Regions from separate parts of the Variovorax sp. PBS-H4 genome, predicted to be linked through region 2. Evidence: predicted binding sites of a transcription regulator. Region 2 holds the regulator's gene; the other holds the start of a gene.
The links. The regulator FNR, encoded in region 2, switches genes on or off when oxygen is low (the NO sensors DNR and NnrR bind a similar motif). The targets are predictions, from matches to a motif close to TTGATNNNNATCAA.
Positions count from the first base shown of each region.

Region 1: E5CHR_RS19040 (universal stress protein) is a predicted target of FNR. The motif match lies at 1,943-1,956, and genes of this name have one in related genera.

Region 1 is NZ_LR594675.1:4,013,628-4,018,040, reverse strand. Features, by position in the region: gene E5CHR_RS19050 (cation-translocating P-type ATPase) at 1-208, shown strand, start outside; gene E5CHR_RS19045 (bifunctional aminoglycoside phosphotransferase/ATP-binding protein) at 290-1,879, shown strand; gene E5CHR_RS19040 (universal stress protein) at 2,024-2,446, shown strand; gene E5CHR_RS19035 (trypsin-like peptidase domain-containing protein) at 2,448-3,827, shown strand; gene E5CHR_RS19030 (hypothetical protein) at 3,989-4,413, shown strand, end outside.
Region 2 is NZ_LR594675.1:4,136,687-4,141,099, reverse strand. Features, by position in the region: gene E5CHR_RS19630 (sugar phosphate isomerase/epimerase family protein) at 1-771, shown strand, start outside; gene E5CHR_RS19625 (YoaK family protein) at 848-1,633, opposite strand; gene fnr (fumarate/nitrate reduction transcriptional regulator Fnr) at 1,724-2,440, opposite strand; gene hemN (oxygen-independent coproporphyrinogen III oxidase) at 2,562-3,980, shown strand; gene E5CHR_RS19610 (sulfite exporter TauE/SafE family protein) at 3,983-4,413, shown strand, end outside.

The DNA of each region.
Region 1 (4,413 bases), 120 kb from region 2:
CTTCGTGCTTCAACTTGCCGTTGTCTATGTACCGCCGTTGCAGGAGGTATTTCGCACCGAAGCGCTGGCGGCCGGCGAGTTGGCGATATGTCTGGGCTGCTCGGTAGTGGTATTCGTGGCGGTCGAAACGGAGAAATGGTTGCGTCGGTCGGCACGGTACCTTCGGCCGCAGGAAGCGCCGATCCCGCGCCGGGGGCCGGCTGGCTAGCGAGCGCTCCGTCGAGGCACGCCAGGTCGGTAACGCGCTTTGCGCGAGAGCACACAGGAAGATCAGGTGCACACTCCTGGAATGAGCACGTCCACATCGACTGCCGCCGCCGACCGCACGCTGGTGACGGCCTTGCGTGAGCGCCTGCAGCTCGACACCGGCGAGGCGGTATCGCTGGTGGAGACTCACATCTCCTGGGTGCTGCTGACCTCGCGGTTGGCCTACAAGCTCAAGAAGCCCGTCTATCTGGGTTTCGTCGACTTCAGCACACTGGCGGCCCGCAAGCACTTCTGCGAAGAGGAGGTGCGCCTCAATCGGCGGCTCGCGCCTTCGCTCTACATCGGCGTGGTCGCCGTCTGCGGCAGCGCGCAGGCGCCGCACCTCGGAGAAGGCGACCCCATCGAATTTGCCGTCTGCATGCGGCGCTTTTCCGAAGATGCATTGCTGCAACGACTGGTGCCGGCCGGACGGCTGGAGCTTGACCGCCTTGAACAGTTCGCGCATCGGTTGGCCAGTTTCCACGGGCGGGCACAGATCGCCGCACCGGAGTCGGAGTTCGCAACGCCGGACCAGGTGGGTCGTCCGGTGGTCGATGCGTTGGCACGTCTGCGCGTCGATGCCGGCGCGCGGCCCACCAGAGATCTGCAGACTTGGATTTTCGAGCAAAGGAAGGCGTTGCGCACGGCCTGGTTCGCGAGGCAGCGCAGTGGTGCAGTTCGGGAGTGCCATGGCGACCTTCATCTGGCCAACGTGGTGCTGATCGACGACCAGCTGACCGCCTTCGACTGCATCGAGTTCGATCCTGCTCTGCGCTGGATCGACGTGATGAGCGACGTCGCCTTTCTCACGATGGACCTGGAAGCGCACGGCCGCAGGGATCTCGCGTTCCGCTTTCTCGATGCGTACCTGCAGCACAGCGGCGACTACGCGGGCATGCAGGTGTTGCGCTTCTATGAGGTGTACAGGGCACTCGTGCGTGCGTTGGTGGGCCGCTTCCGTGTGCGTGCCGGCGCTGCGCAGCCCGGCGGACCCGACTACCTCGCCTGCGCAACACGACTTGCGCGGATGCCGAACAGCGCGCCCCGCCTGATGCTCACGCACGGGCTGTCCGGTTCGGGCAAGTCGACCATGGCTGCGGCGCTGCTGGCGGTCGCGGGCGCGATCCGCATCCGGTCGGATGTCGAGCGCAAGCGTCTTTTCGGACTGGAGCCACACGAGCGCTCCATCGACCACCCTACGAATATCTACTCGCGGGAGGCGACCGAACGTACGTTCGCCCGTTTGGCCGAGTGCGCGCGCACGGCCCTGCAGGCCGGCTATCCGGTGATCGTCGACGCCGCCTTCCTGCGCCGCGACGAGCGGCTGTTGTTCCGCGCCTTGGCGGCGCAACTGCACGTGCCCTTCTCGATTCTTCGCTGCCGCGCCGGCGAAGCGGACTTGCGCAGGCGGATCGTGGCGCGGGAGGCGCAGGGACGCGACCCGTCCGAGGCGACCCTGGACGTGCTGGAGCGACAGCTTGCGACGCAGGAGCCCTTGGATCCGGGTGAATGCGCCGCGGTCCTCGACGTTGCCACGGACGCGCCGGTGGATGTGGATGCGCTTGGCGCGCGCTGGCTTGCGCTTTCCCTGCCGCCAATCACTCGAAGGCCAGCGGGCTGGTCGGCAAGCTGACTGTCTTCAAGGGTTGAACCTGTTCGGGGATGTTCAGCCTCGGCATCGACGGCGCGCCGGATGTTGATCTGGCGCAAAGGAGATCGATGAGCACGGGACGAGCATCAGGCCATCCGAAGTTTCGAAGGAAGGAGCAGCAGGCTCATGAAAATTCTTCTCGCAGTGGATGGCAGCGACTACACGAAACGCATGCTCTCCTATCTGGCAGCGCACAAGGACGCACTGGGCGCGGGTCACGCCTACACCGTCTTCTATGCGGTTCTCCCGGTCACGCATCGGGCTGCCGCGTTCGCGGGCCCCGAGCTCGTTCATGGCTACTACGAAGACGACGCACGCGTGGTGCTGGGGCCGGTTCGAACGTTTCTTTCGGAACATGGCATCGAGGCCGCCTTCGTTCACAAGGTGGGCCATCCAGCCGAGGAAATCGCTTCGTATGCAGAAGCGGGCAACTTCGATCTGCTGGTCATGGGATCCCACGGTGCCGGCGCATTGAAGAACCTCGTGCTGGGGTCGGTCGCCACGAAGGTGCTGGCGCGATGCTCGGTGCCGGTCCTGTTGGTGCGCTGAGGTGCCGACCAGGCCATTCGCGCGCGGGCTGCTGGCGGCGACGCTCGGCGCACTTGCGTTCCTCGGCGCGGCGCATGCGTGGTCTCACGACGGGCCCTGTCTCGACCCGTCCGATTCTTTGAGTCGGGGAGGCGATTTCGTGGCAGCCGTGCGGCGGCAGGCGCCGGCTGTCGTGCGTGTTCTGAGCATCGCCCCGGGCACGGACTGGGGCGGCAGCGATGAGGTGGGGATGCCGGCACGATCGCTGCTGGAGTCGGAGCGCTCGTCGGCATCGGGGTTCGTCGTCGATGCCGACGGGTACATACTGACCAGCGCGCATGTGGTGCTCGGGGGCCAGGAGACATCGGTCCTCGTCGGGGGACGGCATCGTTGGCCGGCTGCTGTCGTCGGGCTCGACCGACGCACCGACCTGGCGCTATTGAAGATCGCTGCCACGAACCTGCCGGCCGCCGCGATCGGCAGCAGCGCGAGCCTTTGCGCCGGAGAATGGGTGGCGGCGCTGGGGGCGCCTTTCGGGTTCGAGCAGAGCGTGACGGCAGGCATGGTGAGCGCCAATCCGCGTTTCCTGCCGGGCGGCAGCGGCGAGCCGCTGATCCAGACCGATGTCGCGCTCAATCCTGGGAATTCTGGCGGGCCTCTTTTAAACAAGCACGGGGAAGTCGTCGGGATGAACTCGATGACCTATTCGGCGAGCGGCCGATACACAGGGGTTTCGTTCAGCCTGCCGATCGACACCGCGATGCGAATCGCCGCCGAGCTCCGGTCGACGGGGCGCGTGACGCGCGGCCAGATCGGGGCTCGGACCCAGGCCCTGACCCCGGATCTTGCGCTGGCCTTCGGGCTCGACGCTCCGTTGGGGGCGCTGATCGTGCGCGTCGATGCTGACGGACCTGCGGCGAAAGCCGGGCTCCGCAGCGGGGACGTTGTGCTGAGTATCGACGGCAGCGCGGCAATGCCTTACGCGGAAATCCAGCAGCGCGTGGCGGCTGCCCGTCCCGGCGCTTCGATCATGCTTGACGTCTGGCGGCGCAAGGCGCCGCTGACGGTGAAACTCGCCGTTGCGGAAGGCGTTCCCGATCTTCCGCAGCGCATCGCCTCGCAAGACACTCGCGAGGCGCGACTGGGACTCGATCTTGCCGAGCGCACAGCCAAGCAGGCAGGCGGCCCGGTCGAGGCGGGAATCTACGTGAGATCCACCTCCGGATCGGCCCGGCGGGCGGGTCTTCGCCTCGGCGACGTGATCCTCGCCGTCAACGATGTGGGAGTCTCCGCGATCAATGAACTGGACAGGGCGCTCGAAGCGACCCACCAGGGCGAGACCGTGGCGCTGTTGGTCAGGCGCGGCTCGATCACCAGCTTCGTGCCGGTGGCGCCGCCCTGAAGGGAGGTTCGGCCAGGCGTCCGCGCCGATCGGGGTTCGTTGACCGGGAGACGTGTTCTCCGGCGGCCGCGATTTGATCTTCGTCAAGCAGACAGTCTGGTGCAGGGAGCATGCTCCTGGCGATGACCCCACGGCATGCAACCGCATCGAAAGGAACTGAAATGAAATACCCCGCCCTCATGACCGCAGCGCTGATGTCGCTGGCGGGTTGTTCATCGTTTCCAGGAGCAGGAGCAGGAGCAGGAGCGGGAGTGGGAGCAGGAGCCAAGGAGGCGGACGAGCACGCAGCACATCACATGGCGAGCGCCGAGGGGAAGGCCGACAGCGCCAGGATCGACGAGCAGATGAAGTTGATGCAGGACATGCATCAAAAGATGATGGCCGCCAAGACTCCCGCAGAGCGCGCGGCGCTGATGAAGGATCATATGCGCGCGATGCAGGGCAGCATGAACATGATGAGCCAGATGAAGAGCGGCATGCGCAGACACGGTGCCGGCAAGTCCTCGCTGCGGGAGGAGCCGACCATGCAGGCAGACATGATGGAGCGCCGCATGGACATGATGGAAATGATGATGCAGATGATGAT
Region 2 (4,413 bases):
GCACCCCCGCAGATCGTCGGGCTCGCGGCGGCTGTCGGCTGCGCGGGCGTCGGCATCCGGTTGCTGCCTACGACGGCGGGTGGCTTGTACTACCCGCTGGTGGAGGACGCCGCAATGCTGCGCGAAACGCTCGCGGCACTGGCCGATACCGGGGTCGGCATCTTCGACCTGGAAGTGCTGCGCATCAACGAGCACTTCGACGTGGCCGCCTACGCCGGATTTCTCGAAGTCGGCGAGCAGCTCGGCGCGAAGCACATCCTCGTTGCGGGGGACGACCCGAACGCGTCGCGCATGACGGCGTCTTTCGCGGCGCTGTGCGAAGCGGCGGCCCGGCACAAGCTCACGTGCGACGTGGAGTTCATGCCATGGACGGACGTGCCCGACGTGGCAGCGGCCGTGCGCATCGTGCGTGGCGCCGCCCAGCCGAACGGCGGGGTGCTGGTGGACGCGCTGCACTTCGCGCGTTGCGGCAGCTCGCTCGAGGAAATCCGCGCGCTCGATCCGCGCTGGGTCCACTACGCCCAGATCTGCGACGGCCCGGTCCCGGGCCCCGACACGACCGAAGGCCTGATCCACGCGGCGCGCTGCGAGCGGATGCTTCCGGGCGAAGGGGACCTGCCGCTGCGCGCGCTGTTCGATGCCTTGCCGCGGGGCACGCCCGTCAGCATCGAGGTGCCGAGCGAATCGCGCGCCCCCGCCATGGGCTACGAAAACTGGGCGCGGCTGGCGGTGGCGGAGACGAATAAAGTCCTGGGCGCTCCGTTCCCCTAGGAATGGTCTGCAAAAAAGGCCCGAGAAAGCTGCCGAACATCCAGAAGGAGCAGTTGCAGTTTCTCGGGGGCCGCCGTCACGCCTTCCTTCCCGACCGTCTGGACCTGCGGCTCCAGCGGCGTGCCAGGGTGGCCAGGTCATCGAATGCCGGGACGATCGCAAGCACAAGCAACAACAGCGCGAGAGGAACAGTCGAGACGTACCCGACATGCTTGAATCCGACCGCGCCCATCACCCCGCCCAGGAAGAAAAAGACAACGAGAAGCGTGAGAACGCGAAGGCGGTCGCGGTTGGCGAGCACGCGAAGATGCGACGGCGGGCCAGAGGCATTCCGATAGAACAGTTTCCCGAGCTCGATCCCGATGTCGGTCACGATGCCGGTCAAGTGCGTCGTTCTGATCTCGGCGTGCGACAGCTTGGTGATCACGGCGTTCTGCAGCCCCATGATGAAGCAGAGCAGCATCACTGTCACGGGCACAAAGAAGCCCTGCATGCTGGACAACCTGGCCCCCAGCGCTCCAAAGCAGATCAGGAGGGTGGCTTCCACCAGCAGCGGCAAAGCGTATTCGCTGTGCATGCGGCGCCTGCGCGCATAGTTGACCAGTACTGCGGAAGTTGCCGCTCCTGCCACGAACGACACCAGTCCGCCCGCCCCGCCCAGCACGATGTCGTAGGTGCCCAGCACAAGATTGTCTGCCATGGACGAGACGATGCCTGTCATGTGCGAGGTGTACTGATGGACGGCCAGGAACCCGCCGGCGTTGATCGCGCCGGCCACGAATGCCAACGCAAACCCGAGGTGGCGGTTTGCGATCGGGGTTCTTTTTCGACCGGTAAGTCGTCTGGCGTAGTCGATGGGCATGGGCTGCTGCTGGCCGGATCCTACCGCCTTCAGTCGCTCAGGCGCGCGTAGCACGTGCGAAGCGCCGCCTCTCTTCAGGACGCCGGCAGGTCAGCAGCCGGGAGGATTGACCAGACGCCGGAGCGCCTCCGGATCGACGATGCGCACCTTGCGCTGGTCGACCTCGACGATGCCGTCCGTCATGAACTTCGAGAGCGTGCGGCTCACCGTTTCGAGCGTGAGCCCCAGGTAGCTGCCGATCTCCTCGCGGGTCATGCGCAGGATGAACTCGGACTGCGAGAAGCCGCGCGCGTGCAGGCGCTGTACGAGATTCAGCAGGAAGGCAGCGAGCCGCTCCTCGGCGCGCATGCTCCCCAGCAGCAGCATCACGCCGTGATCGCGCACGATCTCCCGGCTCATGATCTGGTGGATGTGGCGCTGCAGCACCTTGACCTCGCGCGACAGCGCCTCCAGGCGATGGAAGGGCATCACGCAGACCTCGGCGTCCTCGATGGCGATGGCATCGCAGGTGTGCTGGTCATTGACGATGCCGTCCAGGCCGATGATCTCGCCCGCCATCTGGAAGCCCGTGACCTGGTCGCGACCATCCTCGCTCGCGACGCGCGTCTTGAAGAAGCCGCTGCGGATGGCGTAGAGCGCGCTGAAGCGCTCGCCGTTGCGGAACAGGGTCTCGCGCCGGCGCACCTTGCGTCGCGTGGAAACGAGCTCGTCGATGCGCTTCAGATCGTCCGGCTCCAGCCCGGCGGGCATGCAGAGCTCGCGCAGGGTACAGCTCGAGCAGGCGACCTTGATGTTCTGGGCTGTCATGGCGGGGTGTTGGAGAGGTGCGGTCATTCTGTGTCGCAACGCACGTCGCGGGCTTGATGCACATCAAGGCCCGCCGCGCCGCGCGGCGGCATAGTGGCTCATTGCTTTTCATGCCGCTGCGATGAAATCATCTTTGGCCTTCGCCCCCGACGCCGCGTCGCTGATCCTCCCGTCACAGGAGCTGCTGCGCCGCTTCGACCTCCAGGGGCCCCGCTATACCTCCTACCCGACGGCCGACCGCTTCGTCGAAGCCTTCGGACCCGAGGACTACGTGCGAGCGCTGCGTCAGCGCTGCGAACTCGGCGCGCACGGGCGGCCGCTGTCGCTCTACGTGCACATCCCGTTCTGTGCATCGCTGTGCTATTACTGTGCCTGCAACAAGATCGTTACCCGCCACCAGAGCCGAGGGCGGGAGTACCTCGATTACCTGGCCAAGGAGATCGCCCTGCAGGCCGCGCAGCTCGGCCGCGGCGCTGCGGTCAGCCAGCTGCACCTTGGTGGCGGGACGCCGACCTTCCTGCACGACGCCGGATTGCGCGAACTGCTGTCGGTGCTCGGGGACGCGTTCACGCTGGCGCCGGAACGCGAGCAGTCGATCGAGATCGATCCGCGTACCGTGGACGGGCACCGCCTCGCGAACCTCGCCGACATGGGCTTCGATCGCCTGAGCTTCGGCGTCCAGGACTTCGACCCGGAGGTGCAGAAGGCCGTGCACCGCGTTCAGCCCGCGAGGCAGGTGTTCGACCTGGTGGCGAGCGCGCGCGGGCTCGGCTTCGGCTCGATCAACATCGATCTCATCCATGGACTGCCGCGCCAGACCATCCAGTCCTTCGACCGCACGCTCGCGCAGGTCTGCGAGCTGCGGCCCGACCGCATCGCGCTCTATGCCTATGCGCACCTTCCGGAGCGGTTCAAGGCCCAGCGCCGTATCGCGGCCGACGAATTGCCGGACGCCAGGACCCGGATCGAGATGCTGTCGCGGTCGATCGCGACGCTCTCCGCGGCGGGCTACGTCTACATCGGCATGGACCATTTCGCCCTGCCGGATGACCCGCTCGCCATTGCGAAGCGCCAGGGGCGCCTGCATCGCAACTTCCAGGGCTACACCACGCAGCCGGACAGTGACCTGGTGGCCCTCGGGGTGTCGGGCATCGGTGCGGTCGGCGCCACCTACAGCCAGAACGCCAAGACACTCGAGGAGTACTACGACCACCTGGACCAGGATCGATTGCCGGTGGTGCGTGGCCTGGCCATGACGCGCGACGATGTGCTCCGGCGTTCGGTAATCATGGCGCTGATGTGCCAGGGCCACGTGGACTTCGAGGCGATCGAGCAAGCGCACCTGGTCGACTTCCGGCGCTACTTCGCGGACGAGCTGGTGGCACTGGCACCCCTCGCTGCACAGGAGTTGGTGCACGTGCACGACCACGAGATCGAAGTCACGCCGATGGGCTGGTTCTTCGTGCGGGCCATCGCGATGGTGTTCGACCGCTACCTGCAGTCCGACCGCAATCGCGCGCGCTTCTCGCGCATCGTCTGAGCATGCAGACCGCGCTGGCCGGCACCGCGTTGCTGATGGGACTGGCCGGCGGGCCCCATTGCGTCGCCATGTGCGGCGCGGCCTGTGCCGGCGTGATCCGCATCGTGCGCGCGCCGCAAGGCGGTGGCGTTGCGGCACTGCCGATGCGGGAGCGGGAAGGTGCGGCGGCCTGGGCTTTTCACGCGGGGCGGGTGGGCGGCTACGCGGCGGCCGGCGCGGTGGCCGCGGCCGCGGTGGGGAGCCTCGCCTTCGCGAGCGGGCAGGTGGCGGCTTTGCGCCCGTTGTGGGTGCTGCTCCATGTGTTCGTCCTGGGCTGGGCGCTGTTGCTCGCGGGGCTCGGGCGCCAGCCGATGTGGGCCCATCGCATCGGGAGGGCGGTGGCTGCGCGGCTGCACCCAGCGACGGGCTCGGTGCCGGGCCTGCTTGCCATCGG